Regions from separate parts of the Thauera sinica genome, predicted to be linked through region 3. Evidence: riboswitches for the same ligand, from Rfam matches in the RefSeq annotation. Region 3 holds a riboswitch; each other region holds the start of a gene.

Region 1 (5,459 bases), 1.4 Mb from region 3:
GGAGGAAAACCTGTCCATGGGGTGTCTCCGGCAGCGCTCAGAACGAGACCCGCGCACCGAGCTTCCAGGTGCGGACGAAATCGACCGGATAGACCACCACCGGCGGCCGGAAAGCGCTCTCGACCCAGACGCCGTTCTCGTGCGCGAACAGGTTGCTCACCGCGCCGTAGAGTTCCACGTCCTTCGTCACCCGGTGGCGGTAGGCGAGGTCGGTGGACTGGTATTCCCGCTGCCTCGGCGCCCCGTTGGCGAAGTCGCCGTCGGCCCACGCCTTGCTGCGCCAGGTGTGCGACAGGTTCAGCGTGCCGGCCTCGCTCACCTTGACGGCGAAGCCCAGCACCAGGTTGTGCTTCGGCGCGGCGGGCAATTCCTTGCCGTCGAAGGCGCCGCTGCCGTCGCGATCGATGATCGCCCGCGTCCACGCGTAGTTCAGCGAGCCCGTCAGCGCGGGGGAGATCTGCCAGGTGTCCTGCAGTTCGATGCCGTACTTGTGCGAACGGTCGAAGTTCGTGTTCGCGAAGCTGACCGGGTCGAAGTAGATCTCGTCCTTGAGCCTGGCATGGAACACCGCGAGCTTCAGGCGGTTGGCGGGCAGCACGTGGTTGAGGCCGAGCGTGACCGTGCGGGCGTGCATGGGCTCGATGAAGGCGTTGAAGGCGGTGCCGACGCAGGTGAAGTCGGCGTCGAAGGCGTTGCAGACGAAGAAGCGGTCGATGTCGGGCGCCTGGAAGGCGTCGTTGTAGTTGCCGAACACCGTCAGCGCCGGATCGATGCGGTAGTTGAAGCCGACGTCCCACGAGTTGAAGCGCTCGTCGTCCTTCAGGCGCGCGCCGGCATCCGGGCGGTGTCCGTATTCGACCCGCTCGCGCCGCGCGCCGGCCGACAGCGTGAGGCGGTCGAAGGCGTACTGGCCCTGCACGAACCAGCCGAGGTTGCGCTTGGAAGTCTTCTCGCTCGCGCCCTTGCGCTCGCCGTCGAAGGATTGCACGCCCGCGGTGACGGACAGGCGGTCGCCGAGGTACTGCAGCGCCAGTTCGTCCGAATCGTAGGTGTAGTCCAGGGTGCTCGAGAATGCGCCGAGAAACTCGGACGTCTTGTCCTCGGTCTGGTGGCGCGCGGACAGCCGCCACGCATCGGTCAGCCGGTACTCGGCGCCGACGCTCCAGTAGGCGCTGTCGAAGCGCTGGTGAGTGTAGAGGCTGCCGTCGTTCTGCGCCGGATCGTCCTCGAACCGCGCCAGGTCCAGCGGGCCGGGGTAGCGCGTGTCGATGCGGGTCCGGCCCGCGTCGGCGGTGAGCTTCAGGCCATCCACCGGATTGCCGCCGGCGGCCACGTGCCAGGTGTCGGCCTTCGAGGCGTCCCGATGGCCGGACGGGTCCTTGTCGGAGTAGCCGTCGGTTTCGCCGTGATCGGCCGTCGCCGACAGCGAGAAGCGCTCGCGCACGAGGCCGGCCGCGACCGTGCCGCCGAGCGCGCCGTGGCTGCCGCCATACGCCTCGATGCGGGCGCCGTCGTGCGGCCGGGTGTAGATCTGGATCGAGCCGGCGGTGGCGCCGTCGCCGTACAGCACCGAGCCGCTGCCCTTGGTGATCTCGATGCGGTCCACGTCGGCCAGCGCGATGCCGCCCAGGAGTTGCGGCACCGAATCGATGTTGTTCAGCCGGCGGCCGTCGACGGTGATCATCACGTTCTGGAAACCGCTGGTGAGGCCGTAGCCGCGCATGTTGAGGCTGGGCGTGAAGCGGTTGCCGAAGCTGGGCACGACCTGGACCGAGGTCTGGCGCGACAGGTAGTCGACCAGCGTGGTCGCGCCGGAACGCTCGATGTCCTTGCGCGTATGCACTTCGGAGGCGTAGGTGGCATCGACGTCGGTCACGTCGATGCGGGTGGCGGACACGATGACCGGTTCGAACTGGTGTTCGCCGGCGGCGATCGCCAAGGCCGACGGCAAGGCTGCACAGGCCGCGACTGCCGCGGCCGAAAGGCGGATGCTCATGGATGGGGACTCCCCGCGCCGCGGCCCGCGTCCCCGCAGTCCCCGGCAAACCGCACATGGACGCGCCGCGAACGGGGCAGGCATGAGCGCAGGGAACGACCCGCCGCCGCCACCCCGCGGCACCTCCTCCAACGCGCACGGGCCGGTATCCGGGCTCGCGAGCCGAGGCGGCCGGGTTTCTCCGCGAAACCCGCCACACGCGGCGCATCGCCTTCCCGGGCAGAAGCCCAGTGGCAGAGTGATGCGCCTTGAACTCGCTTACCGTTGCGGGGGCAGCACAGGCATTGCGGGGCGAACCTTCGGGTCCGTCGCGCCGCGCACCTGTTTCCCGTTTACCCCTAGGGCGCGGACCGCCGTCGGGCACCTCGAACGCAGCGCCCCTTCCGGGGCAGCGGCGCGGATGATACCTTTTCCGCCCCCGGTTTGCAGCGCAGGAACGCCACGCCCCAATGACGCTCGAACTCATCCTCGGCGGCGCGCGCTCGGGAAAGAGCCGGCACGCCGAACGGCGCGCCGCGGATTCGGGGCTGGCCGTCACGGTCATCGCCACCGCCGAGGCGCTCGACGCCGAGATGGCGGAGCGCATCCGCCGCCACCGCGCCGACCGCCCGTCGGCCTGGCGCACCGTGGAAGCCCCGCGCGCGCTCGCCGACGCCCTGCGGCGCGAGGCCGCGCCCGGCCGCTGCCTGCTCGTCGATTGCCTGACGCTGTGGCTCGCCAACCTCCTCGCCGGCGCCGAAGACCTGCCGCCCGGCGCCGATGCCGACGCGTTGCCCCGACTGCGCGCCGAGCGCGACGCCCTGCTCGCCGCGCTGCCCGCGCTGCCCGGCACCATCCTGCTGGTCGCCAACGAAGTCGGCCTCGGCCTGGTGCCGGAAACGCCGCTCGGCCGCCTGTTCCGCGACGAGGCCGGCCGGCTCAACCAGCAACTGGCCGCGCTCGCCGGCACGGTGACCTTCGTCGCCGCCGGGCTGCCGCTGAAGCTGAAGGGCGGCTGAGCGGGGAGCGCCGCTCAGGCCGTCGGATCGGGGATTCGCCCCGGGCAGGCGGCCGGAATTCCCCGTCGCGGCGGGCAGCTTATCGCGCGGGCTCGCGCATCGTGACGAACTCTTCCGCCGCCGTCGGATGGACGCCGATCGTGGCGTCGAAGACCTGCTTCGTCGCGCCTGCCTTCAGCGCGATGGCGATGCCCTGGATGATCTCGCCGGCATCGGGACCCACCATATGCACGCCCACGACGCGGTCGCTGGCCTTGTCGACCAGCAGCTTCATGAAGGTGCGCTCGTCGCCGCCGGCCAGGGTCTGCTTGAGCGCCCTGAAGCCGGTCTTGTACACCTCGATCCCGGCATGGCGCTCGCGTGCCTGCGCTTCCGTGAGGCCCACGGTGCCGATGGCCGGCTGGCTGAAGACGGCGGTGGGGATCAGGTCGTAATCCAGCAGCTGCACCGCCTCGCCCGACATCTGCCTGACGAACTGCATGCCCTCGGCCAGCGCGACCGGCGTCAGCGCCACGCGGTCGATGACGTCGCCGATGGCGTAGATCGACGGCTCGTCGGTCTGCAGGTTCCCGTCGACGACGATGGCGCCATTGTCCCGCTGCCGCACGCGGGTGTTCTCCAGCCCGAGCCCGGCCACGTTCGGCACGCGGCCGGTGGCGTAGAGCACGCAGTCGGCCTGCTCGCGATGCCCGTCCCTGAACGTGACCTCCAGGCTGCCGTCCGGCAGCTTCCCGATGGCGCCGACGTCGCTGCCGAAAGCCAGCGAAACGCCCTTCTTCGCAATCTCTTCGGCGGCGAAGCGGCGCACGTCGTCGTCGAAACCCCGCAGGAAGAGATCGCCGCGATACACCAGCCGCGTGCGCGCACCGAGCCCGGCGAAGATGCCGGCGAACTCGACCGCGATATAGCCGCCGCCCACCACGATGGCGCGCTTGGGGAAACGCTCGAGGAAGAAGACCTCGTTGGAGCTGATGGCATGCTCGCGGCCGGGGATGTCCGGCACGAAGGGCCAGCCGCCGGTCGCGATCAGGATGCGTTCCGCACTGTAGCCGCGCCCCGCCACGCTCACCGTGTGCGGCCCCTCGATCGTCGCCCGCGCCTCCATCAGTTCGCAGCCCGAATCGGACAGGAGCCTGCGGTAGATGCCGTTCAGGCGCCCGATCTCGGCATTCTTGTTGTCGCGCAGAGTGGGCCAGTCGAACGCCGGTCCGGCCGTCTGCCAGCCATAGCCGCGCGCCATCCTGAACTCCTCGGCGAACTGGGCGGCATAGACGAACAGCTTCTTGGGCACGCAGCCGACATTGACGCAGGTGCCGCCGACATGGCGCTCCTCTGCGATGGCGACCCGCGCGCCCCGGGCGGCAGCCATGCGGGCGGCACGCACGCCGCCCGAACCGGCACCGATCACGAACAGATCGTAGTCATACGTGTTCATCCTGTGGCCTCCTGATCAGCCTGACATCGAAGGGGGTTCGACCGGCCCGGCATGGAAAAGATCGGCGCCGCGCCGAACGCCGGGTCCGGCAGCCCGGCGGGCGGGCGGAAGCACCGGCGGCCATCGCTCCGTCGCAAGCCCGCCGGCCGGCAGCCCGGCGCGCACGTCCCCTGCGCCGGACCGGCCGCCGGCGTCGTCACCCGCCGGCTTCGCCCAGCCGGCGGATGCGCTCCGAAACCGGCGGATGGGTGGACAGGTAGCGCCACCAGTCCTCGCCATGGCAGCCGCGCGGCGCGGCGTCTTCGGCCAGGGCGCAGGCGGCATCGCCGTGGTCCCGTTCCAGCGCCGCCAGCATGCGGCCGAGGGCCTCGGGCGGCAGGCCATGCTGCCGCAGCACCCTTGCCGCATGCCGGTCGGCCTCGAACTCGAAATCGCGCGAGTAGCCGAGTTCGGTGAGGATCACCGGAATCGCCGCGATCACCGACGGGATCGACGACACGTCGCCGGTCAGCACCGTCGCCACCAGCCCCAGGGTCGAGCCCTGGATCGCGTGGCGCAGGGCGTGGCGGTGCTCGATGTGGCCGATCTCGTGCACGAGCACGCCGATCAGTTCATCGTCGCCGGCGGCCCGGCGCACCAGTTGGTCGGTGAACACGATCGTGCCCGAGGGCAGCGCGAGGGCGTTGGGGCCCAGGGTGCGCTCGGCATCGCGGAACTCGATCCGTACCGGCACGCCGCCGCCGGCGCCCCGCGTGAAGGGCTCGAAGCGCGCGCGCAGCCGCGCCTGCTCCGCTTCAGCCAGGGTACTGGGCCCGAGCAGACGGCTGTCGAGCACTTCCAGCACGCCTTCCCCCAGCCTGGCCGTCACCGACGGGGGCAGGGCCCGCGCCGCCGCCTCGGCCAGCGCCGGAATACCGTGGCGCACCGCGCCCCAGGCCAGGACGGCCGTCACCGCCACGCCGATCAGCGCGTAGCGCAGGCGCGACTCCAGCCGGTGGACCAGGCCGTGACGCGGCCTCAGCGGGGCCAG
Region 2 (5,459 bases), 2.5 Mb from region 3:
GCAGTTCCATGACGCTCAACTGGTGGTAGGGATCGAGCGCGGCGACGGGTTCGTCGGCGAGCAGCAGCGGCGCTTCCACCGCGAGCGCGCGGGCGAGCCGCGCCCGCGCACGCTCGCCGCCGGAGAGCTGGTCGAGCCGGCGGCTGGCGAGCGCATCGAGATGCATGTGGGCGAGAGCGGCATCGACGGCCGCGCGGTTCGCGGCGTCCTTGCGGCCGTGCGGCAGGCGGCCGAGGGCGACGAAGTCGCGCACGGTGAGCGGCCAGGCGGCGTTGTCGCCCTGGGCGAGGTAGGCCAGGCGCGTGGCGCGCACGGCGGGCGGCAGCGCGTCGAGGGCGACGCCGTCGAGCAGCGTGCGGCCTTCGTGCGGCGCGAGCTGGGCGATCGCGCGCAGCAGGCTGCTCTTGCCCGCGCCATTCGGGCCGATGAGGCAGAAAAGCTCGCCGCGGGCGACGCGGACCGAAACGTCGGCGACCAGCACCGCGCCGCCGCGGCGCACCGTGAGCGAGACGGCGTCGAGCAGGGTCATGCGGCACTCCCCAGCCGTTCGCGCAGTACCAGCGCAAGGAAGAAGGGCGCGCCGATCAGCGCGGTGACCACGCCCAGCATCAGCTCGTGACTGCCGCTGACCAGGCGCAGCACCACGTCTGCGCCGAGCAGCAGCAGCGCGCCGCCGAAGGCGCTGGCCACCAGCAGGCGCGACGGGTGATAGTCGACCGCGCGGCGCAGCATGTGCGGCACGACCAGGCCGACGAAGCCGATCGCGCCGGTCACCGCGACGCTGGCGCCCACGCACAGCGCCGTGCCGAGCACCACGCGGGCGCGCAGCCGGGGAAGATTCACCCCCAGGCTCGCGGCCTCGTCCTCGCCCAGCGTGAGGGCGTCGAGCTGGCGCCCGCAGGACAGCAGCAGCGCCAGGCCGGCGAGCACGAAGGGCAGGCACAGGCGGATGTCGTCGAAGCTGCGGTCGGCCAGCGAGCCCAGCAGCCACAGCACGATGTCCTGCACGTCGGTGGGCGTGGGCGCGAGGTTGATCGCGAGCGAGGTGAGCGCGGCGGCGAGCGACGACAGGGCGATGCCGGCGAGGATCAGCGTGAGGTTGCCGGCGCCGCGGCGGGCGACGAGGTAGAGCACCAGCGTGGCGAGCGCCGCGCAGCCCATGGCGGCCACCGGCAGCAGCCACAGGCTGACCGCGGCGAGGCCGAAATACAGGCACAGCACCGCGCCCAGGCTGGCGCTCGCGCTCACGCCGAGCAGGCCGGGCTCGGCCAGCGGATTGCGCAGCAGGCCCTGCAGCGCGGCCCCGGCCATGCCCAGCGAGGCGCCGACGAGGATGGCGAGCAGCACGCGCGGCAGGCGGATATCGGTGACGATGGTGTGCCGGCGCTGCAGCAGTTCGCTGGTGGCCGCATCGCCGGCGGGCAGCAGCGCGCCGGCGACGTCGGCGAGGCCGAGCGGCACCGGGCCGATCGCGAGCGAGACCAGCGCGAGCAGCGTCAGCGCGGCGGGCAGCAGGGCGTTGAGCGTAAGGTGTCTCACCGGACCAAGCTCCTGTCGCTGCGCGACGCAATGCTTCGCGCTGCCCGGGCAGGCTGGCCGTGAGGAACGAGCCCTGCTTCGGGCGGCCGTGCAGCGGCGCTCATCGCCGCGTCTCCGGTGGCGGCAGGCGGCGCAGGCCGGCGGCGAGTTCTTCGGCCGCCTCCACGAGCTGCCAGTTGCTGCAGCCCCAGTCGTTGTGGCTCAGCGACAGCAGCGGACGCGAGGCGGCGATGGCGCGCATCTGCGGATGGCGGCTGAAGCCGGCGCGGGCATAGGTGGTGTCGTGCACCATGTGGCTGGTGACGATGAGTTCGGGCGGGGCCGCCACCACGTCCTCGAGCGAGGCGCGGCCCCAGCCGCTGCGGCCGGTCTCGGCGGCGTGGTTGCGCAGGCCGGCGGCCTGGAGCACGGCGTTCACATGCGTCCCGGCGCCGGCGGTGCCGCCGTTCGGGCGCAGGTAGAGGGCTTGCGCAGCCGGCGTGTCGCGCCGCAGCACGGCAAGGCGGGCCTGGACTTCGGCGACCAGCGCCGCGGCGGCCTCGGCGCGGCCGATCCGGGCGCCGATCCTGCGCGTGCTGTCGAAGATGCCCGTCCAGTCGTCGGGAAAGGGCACGGTGACGATCTCGATGCCGTGGCGCCCGAACAGCGCCGCCTGGTGGTGCGCCTGCCAGCGCCGCGAGGCGAGCACGATGTCCGGCCGCGCGGCGATGACTTCCTCCGCGCTGCCGGTATTGGAGGCAAAGCGCGCCGCGCGGGCGGCGAGCGACGAACGCGCCGGGTCCTGGCTTTTCGCCGACACCGACACGATCTGCGCCGGATCGGCGAGCGAGAGCAGCAGCACGTCGGCGCACAGGTTGGTCGACATCACCCGTGGCAGCGGGGCGGCGGCGTCCGCCGGGAGCGATGCGGCGGCGAGCAGGGATGCCGCGAGCGGGAGCATGGCGAACCGGCGGCGCATCAGAAGTCGATGCCGGGCTGTGCCTTCACACCGGCCTTGAAGGCGTGCTTGCAGTCGGCGATCTCGCTCACGGTGTCGGCGAGTTCCACCAGCTCGGGCTTCGCCGCGCGGCCGGTGACGATCACCGTCTGCATCGGCGGGCGGCTGCGGATCGCCTCCACCACCGCGGCGGTGTCGAGGTAGCGGTACTTGAGCATGTAGGTGAGTTCGTCGAGCAGCACCAGGTCGACCGCGGGGTCGCGCAGCAGGCGCGCGGCCTGCGCCCACGCCTCGTCGGCGGCGCGCTTGTCGGCGTCCCAGTCCTGGGTGTTCCAGGTGAAGCCGGTGGCCATGGCGTGGTATTGCACCGCGGCAGCGGCGGAGCTCTGCTGCAGAAAGGTGACCTCGCCGGTGGCCTGCGTGCCCTTGATGAACTGCACCACGCCGGCCCGCCGGCCGTGGCCGAGCGCGCGGTACAGGGTGCCGAAGGCCGAGGTGGTCTTGCCCTTGCCGTTGCCGGTGATGAGGATGACGATGCCCCGCTCTTCGCGGGCACGTTCGATGGCCGCATCCACGACTTCCTTCTTGCGCTGCATGCGTGCGTTGTGGCTCAGCTTCTTGTCCTCGTCCATGCCGCGGGCTCCTCGATGGGTATGCCGGCGCCACGGTGCGGGGATTGCTGCTGGCGTGCGCCCGTTGCGGCGCACAGTCTGCGTTGCGGCTGAATCGAGGCTGGGTGAGGTACCCGCAGGACCAGTCGGCAACCAGCCCACACCCCGGGGCGCTCACCTGTGTAGTCGAACGGGTCGGTCTTCTGGCTCGCCGTCGTCCGGTCGCCGTCGCCTTCCCGGGGAGCATTCCCAGTGGTCTCATTGACGGCGCCGTCGGGCTTACAGCAGCGGGGGCTGCGCCGGGATGGCGGGCGTCTGGAACGCCTGCGTCACCGGACTTCCCGTTTCACCCCGGGCACGGACGTGCGGCGGGGCTCCCGATCGATGCTGGCCGAACTATACGCCCGGGCGGGATAGGCCGGCAATGCGGCCGCTTCCGGCAGTGGCCGGGTACGTCGCCCCGACGGTGGCGAGCCGCCCGGCTATCCGCTAGAGTCCTGTCCACTTTCCCGGCATGGGCACGTCGTGCATCGATGGCGCCGCCCGCCGCCAGGCCGTACAACGCATCGATAGGTGACAGACGATGGAAATCAGGAAGGTCGGAGTCGTAGGGGCAGGCACGATGGGCAGCGGCATCACCCAGGCGTGCGCGGTCGCGGGTCTCGATGTCGTCATGATGGACATCGCCGCAGCCCAGGTGGAGCGCGGCATGGCGACCATCGCCGGCAGCATGGACCGCCTGATCAAGCGCGAGAAGATCACCGAGGCCGACAAGGCCACGACGCTGGCCCGGATCACGACCACCACGACGCTGCAGGACCTCGCCGCCTGCGACCTGGTGATCGAGGCCGCCAGCGAGAACGTCGATCTCAAGCTGAAGGTGTTCGCCGACCTGGACGCGATCCTCGGCCCGGATGCGATCATCGCCAGCAACACTTCGTCGATCTCCATCACCCTGCTGGCCGCGGGCACGAAGCGCCCCGAGCAGGTCATCGGCATGCACTTCTTCAACCCGGTGCCGATCATGGCCCTGGTCGAGATCATCTGCGGCCTGCAGACGTCGGCGGGCACCTTCAGCGCGGTCGAAGACCTCGCCAAGGCGATCGGCAAGACGCCGGTGAAGGTCAAGAACAGCCCGGGCTTCGTCGTCAACCGCATGCTGTGCCCGATGATCAACGAGGCGATCTTCACCTTCGCCGAGGGGCTGGCGACGGCCGACCAGATCGACGAAGCCATGAAGCTGGGCTGCAACCACCCCATCGGACCGCTGGCGCTGTGCGACCTGATCGGCCTCGACGTGGAACTGGCGGTGATGCAGGTGCTGTACGAGGGCACCAAGGACCCGAAGTACCGTCCCGCCCCGCTGCTGGTGGAAATGGTCGAAGCCGGCTATCTCGGCCGCAAGACGGGCAAGGGCTTCTACACCTATACGAAGTGAGCGCCGGGCGCCGCACGGCGCCGGCGGAATGAAAAAAAGCCACCTCGCGGTGGCTTTTTTCTTGCCGGCTGGCCGGTTCAGCGTCCGGAGCGCATCGCGTCGAAGAACTCGGCGTTGCTCTTGGTGGCCTTGATCTTGTCGAGCAGGAATTCCATCGCGTCGATGTCGTCCATGCCGTACAGCAGCTTGCGCAGGATCCAGACCTTCTGCAGCACGTCGGGCTTGAGCAGGAGTTCTTCCCGCCGCGTGCCGGAACGGTTGACGTTGATCGCCGGATACACGCGCTTTTCCGCCATGCGCCGGTCGAGGTGCAGCTCCATGTTGCCGGTGCCCTTGAATTCCTCGTAGATCACGTCGTCCATGCGGCTGCCGGTATCGATCAGCGCGGTGGCGATGATGGTGAGCGACCCGCCTTCCTCGATGTTGCGCGCCGCGCCGAAGAAGCGCTTGGGCTTTTGCAGCGCGTTGGCGTCGACGCCGCCCGTTAGCACCTTGCCGGAGGCCGGCACGACGGTGTTGTAGGCCCGTGCCAGGCGCGTCAGCGAGTCCAGCAGGATGACGACGTCGCGCTTGTGCTCGGTGAGGCGCTTGGCCTTCTCGATCACCATCTCGGCGACCTGCACGTGGCGCGATGCCGGCTCGTCGAAGGTGGAGGCGACGACTTCGCCCTTCACCGAGCGCTGCATCTCGGTCACTTCCTCGGGACGCTCGTCGATCAGCAGCACGATGAGCGCCACGTCGGGGTGGTTGGCGGTGATCGAATGCGCGATGTGCTGCAGCATGACCGTCTTGCCGCTCTTGGGCGGTGCGACCAGCAGGCCGCGCTGGCCCTTGCCGATCGGCGCGATCATGTCGATCACCCGGCTGGTGATGTTCTCCTCGCCGCGGGTTTCCTGCTCGAGCCTGAGGCATTCCTGCGGATGCAGCGGCGTGA
Region 3 (5,459 bases):
GGGCGGACGGTGCCGCCTCCCCGCCGGCGGGCGCGGCCGGCGCGAGCGCGGCAGTGCCCGCCGGAGCGGGTGCGCCCGGCATCGCACGGGTCGCGGCCGGCGCCGCCGGCATGTCCCAGTCGTCGAAACGCAGCGCGCTCATTGGCAAGCCTCGCATTCCGGGTTGTCGATGCTGCAGAAGCGGGGCGCCTCCTGCGCCGGGGCGTCGTCGCGCGCGCCCGCCTTCTCGGTCTGGCTGGCGCCCAGGGTGCGCAGGTAGTAGGTGGTCTTGAGGCCCCGCACCCAGGCGAGCTTGTAGAGTTCGTCCAGCTTCTTGCCCGAGGGCAGGGCGAGGTAGAGGTTGAGGGACTGCGCCTGGTCGATCCACTTCTGGCGGCGGGCGGCGGCTTCGATGAGCCACCGCGGGTCGATCTCGAAGGCGGTGGCGTAGCGTGCCTTGAGTTCGTCCGGAACGCGGTCGATGCGGGCGAGCGAGCCGTCGAAATACTTGAGGTCGGCAGCCATGACTTCGTCCCACAGCCCCAGCGCCTTCAGGTCGCGCACCAGCGCTTCGTTGATGACGGTGAATTCGCCGGACAGGTTCGACTTGACGTAGAGGTTCTGGTAGGCCGGCTCGATGCTGGCCGACACGCCGACGATGTTGGAGATGGTCGCCGTCGGCGCGATGGCGACGCAGTTGGAGTTGCGCATGCCGTAGCGGGCGATGCGCTCCTTCAGGCTCGCCCAGTCCAGGCTCGCGCTGCGGTCGGTGTCGAGGTAGCCGCCGCGGTCGGCCGCGAGCAGGTCGAGGGATTCGTGCGGCAGGATGCCCCTGTCCCACAGGCTGCCGGCGAAGCTCGAATAGCGGCCGCGTTCCCGCGCCAGTTCGGTCGATGCCCGGTAGGCGTGGAAGCACACCGCCTCCATGCTGCGGTCGGCGAACTCGACGGCTGCCGGCGAGGCGTAGGGCAGGCCCAGCCGGTACAGGCAATCGGCAAAGCCCATGATGCCCAGCCCCACCGGGCGATGCCGCAGGTTGGCGTTGCGCGCCTTGGGCGTGGCGTAGAAGTTGATGTCGATCACGTTGTCCAGCATGCGCATGGCCGTCTGTATCGTGCGCGACAACTTCTGCAGGTCCAGCTCGCCGTCCTTCAGGTGCGCCGGCAGATTGACCGAGCCCAGGTTGCACACCGCGGTTTCCGAAGCCGAGGTGTTGAGCGTGATTTCCGTGCACAGGTTGGAGCCGTGGACCACGCCCGCATGCTGCTGCGGAGAGCGCAGGTTGCAGGCGTCCTTGAAGGTGATCCACGGATGCCCGGTCTCGAACAGCATGGTGAGCATCTTGCGCCACAACTGCACCGCCGGAATCTTCTTGTGCAGGCGGATCTCCCCCGCCGCGGCCCTGGCCTCGCAGGCCAGGTAGGCTGCCTCGAACGCCGCGCCGAACTTCTCGTGCAGGTCGGGCACGTCCACCGGCGAGAACAGCGTCCACTCGCCGTTTTCGTGCACGCGCTTCATGAACAGGTCCGGAATCCAGTTGGCGGTGTTCATGTCGTGGGTGCGGCGGCGCTCGTCGCCGGTGTTCTTGCGCAGCTCCAGGAATTCCTCGATGTCGAGGTGCCAGGTTTCCAGGTAGGCGCAGACCGCGCCCTTGCGCTTGCCGCCCTGATTGACGGCCACCGCGGTGTCGTTCACCACCTTGAGGAAGGGGATCACCCCCTGGCTCTGGCCGTTCGTCCCCCTGATGCGGCTGCCCAGGGCGCGCACCGGCGTCCAGTCGTTGCCCAGGCCGCCGGCGTACTTCTGCAGCAGCGCGTTCTCCTTGATGGCCTGGTAGATGCCGTCGAGGTCGTCGTCGACGGTGGTGAGGTAGCACGACGACAACTGCGGATGCATCGTGCCGCTGTTGAACAGCGTCGGCGTCGAGCACATGAAGTCGAAGCTGGAGATGAGGTCGTAGAACTCGATGGCGCGGGCCTCGCGGTCGATCTCGCCCAGCGCCAGCCCCATCGCGACGCGCATGAAGAAGATCTGCGGCAGCTCGATGCGCTGCCCTTCGACGTGCAGGAAATAGCGGTCGTAGAGCGTCTGCAGGCCCAGGTAGCCGAACAGCAGGTCGCGTTCCGGCTTCAGCGCCGACGCCAGCCGGACGAGGTCGTATTCGGCCAGGCGGGGGTCGAGCAGGCCGGCCGCGATGCCGCGCCCGACGAACTCCGGCAGGTATTCGGCATAGGCCGGCGCCATGTCCTGCGGCGCCACCGCGCGGCCGGCGACCTCCTGCACCAGGCTGCCGAGCAGCAGGCGGGCGGTCGCTTGGTCGTAGCCCGGTTCGCGCTCGATGAGGGCGCGCGCGGCGAGGATGAGCGCCTGCTGCACGTCGGCCATGGCGACGCCGTCGTAGAGGTTCTTCAGCGCCTGCTCGAGGATCAGCCGTGCCGACACGCCTTCGTCCAGGCCGGCGCAGGCAGCCTCGCAGGTCTCCAGCAGCGCGGCCACGTCGAGCGGGCGGCGTTCGCCGTCGACCGTGACGTGCAGCGCCGGCGCGCCCCGGGCCTCGGCCAGCGCCGCGCGTTCCGCCGCCCGGCGCTCGCGGTACAGCACGTAGGCGCGCGCCACGTCGTGCTCGCCGGAGCGCATCAGCGCCAGTTCGACCTGGTCCTGGATGTCCTCGATATGCACCGTGCCGCCGTCCGGCAGCCGGCGGGTCAGGGAGCGGACGACGATGTCGGTCAGGCGCGCCACCAGTTCGCGGACGCGCGACGACACCGCGCTCTGGCTGCCCTCGACGGCGAGGAAAGCCTTGGTCATCGCAAGCGCGATCTTTTCGGGATCGAAGGCGACGACGGCGCCGTTGCGGCGGATGACCTGAAGTGCGGCGAGCGCGGATTCGCTGCCGACGGGCAGTGCTGATACGTTCGAGGACACGGCGATTCTCCGGATCGGGGGGCGGGGAACCGGCGGAGCATGCCGCACGCAAGCCGGCTTGCGCCCGCGGCAGAACCCGCGGCGGCAGACGACTTGCGAACGGAAACGAGCAGCGGCATGCACGGACCTTTCGCCAGGGACACCCCGCCCCGTCATTGGTTGGAAGGACGTTGCGGCAGGTCTCCTGGCTCTCGGTTCATCGCGCTCCGCCGCCTTCCCGGTACGCGACCAGTGGCGACGATGGCGAAGCGCTCGCCGATGACAGTTGCGGGGGCAGCTCCGGAATTCAGGCTGGCGGCCTGGCACCGGATTCCCTTTTAATCCCCGGACGGGGAACCGTTCAACGCCGGGAAGTCTAGTGGCCCGGGCTCCGGGCCGTCAAGCCGGATGACGCTACCGATAGTTGCCGGGTCGCCAGTTTCTACTACAGGTAGTATCCTGCTGCATCCCGCCGCCGCCCGGGCGGGGAGAATGGATGCGGTGCCGGCGAAGGATTCCACCCGGCGCGTTGCGCCCGGACACGCCAGCCGCCTCCTCGATCGCGGAGCCCTTCGCAGCGAAGCGGCGGGAGCGGCAGTGTCCTGATTCCAACCAACCTGGTCATTCGTCTTGGAAGCCCTGCGTCTGTGTTTCCTCTTCGCCGTGACGGCGCTGGCCGAGATCGTCGGCTGCTATCTGCCCTGGCTCGTCCTCAAGCAGGAGCGGAGCCCCTTGCTGCTGGTCCCGGCGGCGCTTTCGCTGGCCCTGTTCGCATGGCTGCTCACGCTGCATCCCACCGCCGCCGGCCGGACCTACGCCGCATACGGCGGCATGTACATCGCGGTCGCCCTGCTCTGGCTGAGATTCGTCGATGGCGTGCCGCTGACGCGCTGGGACGTCGCCGGGGCGGCGATCGCGCTCTTCGGCATGGCGGTCATCGCCCTGCAGCCGCCGGCCGATTGAGGCCGTAGCCTCGCCGCCGTCGCAGAGGTGGCATGGAAGGGGCGGCGGAAGCGCGCGGCCCGGATCAGCCGGCCTTGCCGCGGGCCGGCTTCCGTTTCTTGTCGCGTTCCCCGCGTGTCGTGCCCTTCACTGCCGTTCCCTTCGCCGCCGCGCTGCTGCGGCCGGCGTCCGCCTGGTCCAGCCACAGCAGGGCGTCGACGTAGGACATGAACTGCTCCAGGTAGGCCGGCGAAAGCTTGCGCATCTGCGTGAGCGAGCGCAGCACGAGGTGGTGCGAGTTGAGCGGGCCGGCGTTTTCGGGCGCGTGCGCCAGCGCGTGGGAGAACTGCCGGTCGATGCCGAGCTTCGACCAGGTGCGGCGGAAATGTTGCAGCGATTTCAGCTCGACCCGCGGCCCGTCGGCGGCCGGGGCGGGTGCGCCGGCCGGCGCGTGCCGCCCGGCATGGGCGAGCAGTTCGGCCAGCGGGCTGCGGCGGGCCCGGGCTCCCAGCGCGGTGAGCCGGCGACGCAGGGCGCCGAAATCGCCCGCCTCGCAGTCTTGCCGCAGCGCGTCGACGGCTTCCGGAAAGCGGTCCGCCGCGTGCGCGACGGCATCTTCGGCCTCGCGTCGGGCGCTGTCGAAGCGTTCGGCGTAGCCGGCGATCGCCGCTTCCAGCCTTTGGTCCAGCAGGCGCCGGACGTCGTCCCGCCGGGCTGCGGCCCGCTGCGCCAGGGCTTCGAGGAAGCGCAGGCCGACCGGATCGAAGCGTTCCGCGCCCCGCGCCCGCAGGGCTTCGAGCGGCGGCGCGGCGGGCGTGCCTTGCGGCGCGGCGTCCGGCGTGGCGCCGGCTCGGGCGGCTTCGTTCATCGGGGCGTTCCGTCCGCCCTGGACGACTTCGGCACCGGCGCCATCTCCACGCGCCGGTTGCGGGAGCGCCCTTCGGCGTCGGCATTGGAGGCCACCGGCTGTTCCGGCCCGAAGGCCGCGGCGAAGATCGACGAGGACGGGATGCCTTCGTCGATCAGGGCGCGGGTCACGGTCAGGGCGCGCTGGGCGGAAAGTTCCCAGTTGTCGGCGAACTGCCGGTTGCTGTCGTGCACCGGCCGGTCGTCGGTGAAGCCGCTCACCATCAGCATCTCGTCGCGGCTGCCGAGATAGGCGGCCAGCGGCGGCGCCAGGCTCTTCAGGAGTTGCCGGCCCTCGGGCTGCAGCGCGTCGGAGTTCAGCGCGAACAGCACGCTGCCGCTGATGCCGATGCGGCCGTCGTCCAGCGTCACGCGGCCGGCGGCGAGCGGCACGGCCAGGGCCTTCTCCAGCGCTTCGCGCCGCTGTTCCTCGATGCGGCGTTTCTGCACCTCGGCCTCCAGCGTGGTCGCCAGTTCCAACTGGACGCCGAGCACGCCCACCAGGATCAGCACGAAGGCGCCCAGAAGGCCGGACATCAGGTCGCCGAACACGGCCCAGACCGGCGTGGAATGCTCGATGCCGGCGTCGATCTCGTCCATCGTCACACCTCGCCGGCGAGCGAGGGCTGCCGGCCGGAGATCTGCTGCAGGTCGTCCACGATCCGCTTCTGCGACATCAGGCTCAGGTCGATGATCTCGCGCGCCTGGGCCACGTAGTAGGCGAGCTG

The links. A riboswitch is a leader RNA that binds a small molecule or an ion and turns the genes downstream of it on or off. The one in region 3 is predicted to bind cobalamin.
Region 1: linked by a shared signal. The riboswitch ahead of CCZ27_RS22075 (TonB-dependent receptor) and the one ahead of CCZ27_RS15845 (ribonucleoside-diphosphate reductase subunit alpha) in region 3 are both predicted to bind cobalamin.
Region 2: linked by a shared signal. The riboswitch ahead of cobO (cob(I)yrinic acid a,c-diamide adenosyltransferase) and the one ahead of CCZ27_RS15845 (ribonucleoside-diphosphate reductase subunit alpha) in region 3 are both predicted to bind cobalamin.

Annotation. Positions count from the first base shown of each region.
Region 1 covers NZ_CP023439.1:5,049,739-5,055,197, reverse strand. The annotation lists gene CCZ27_RS22080 (TonB-dependent receptor domain-containing protein) at 1-18, opposite strand, end outside; gene CCZ27_RS22075 (TonB-dependent receptor) at 38-1,996, opposite strand; cobalamin riboswitch at 2,120-2,366, opposite strand; gene cobU (bifunctional adenosylcobinamide kinase/adenosylcobinamide-phosphate guanylyltransferase) at 2,446-2,994, shown strand; gene gorA (glutathione-disulfide reductase) at 3,074-4,429, opposite strand; gene CCZ27_RS22060 (M48 family metallopeptidase) at 4,626-5,459, opposite strand, start outside.
Region 2 covers NZ_CP023439.1:996,541-1,001,999, forward strand. The annotation lists gene CCZ27_RS04305 (ABC transporter ATP-binding protein) at 1-529, opposite strand, end outside; gene CCZ27_RS04310 (FecCD family ABC transporter permease) at 526-1,539, opposite strand; gene CCZ27_RS04315 (ABC transporter substrate-binding protein) at 1,640-2,479, opposite strand; gene cobO (cob(I)yrinic acid a,c-diamide adenosyltransferase) at 2,497-3,108, opposite strand; cobalamin riboswitch at 3,264-3,483, opposite strand; gene CCZ27_RS04325 (3-hydroxybutyryl-CoA dehydrogenase) at 3,671-4,525, shown strand; gene rho (transcription termination factor Rho) at 4,603-5,459, opposite strand, start outside.
Region 3 covers NZ_CP023439.1:3,626,373-3,631,831, reverse strand. The annotation lists gene CCZ27_RS15850 (ribonucleotide-diphosphate reductase subunit beta) at 1-142, opposite strand, end outside; gene CCZ27_RS15845 (ribonucleoside-diphosphate reductase subunit alpha) at 139-2,904, opposite strand; cobalamin riboswitch at 3,064-3,260, opposite strand; gene CCZ27_RS15840 (YnfA family protein) at 3,514-3,846, shown strand; gene CCZ27_RS15835 (DUF2894 domain-containing protein) at 3,911-4,693, opposite strand; gene CCZ27_RS15830 (OmpA family protein) at 4,690-5,331, opposite strand; gene CCZ27_RS15825 (DUF802 domain-containing protein) at 5,334-5,459, opposite strand, start outside.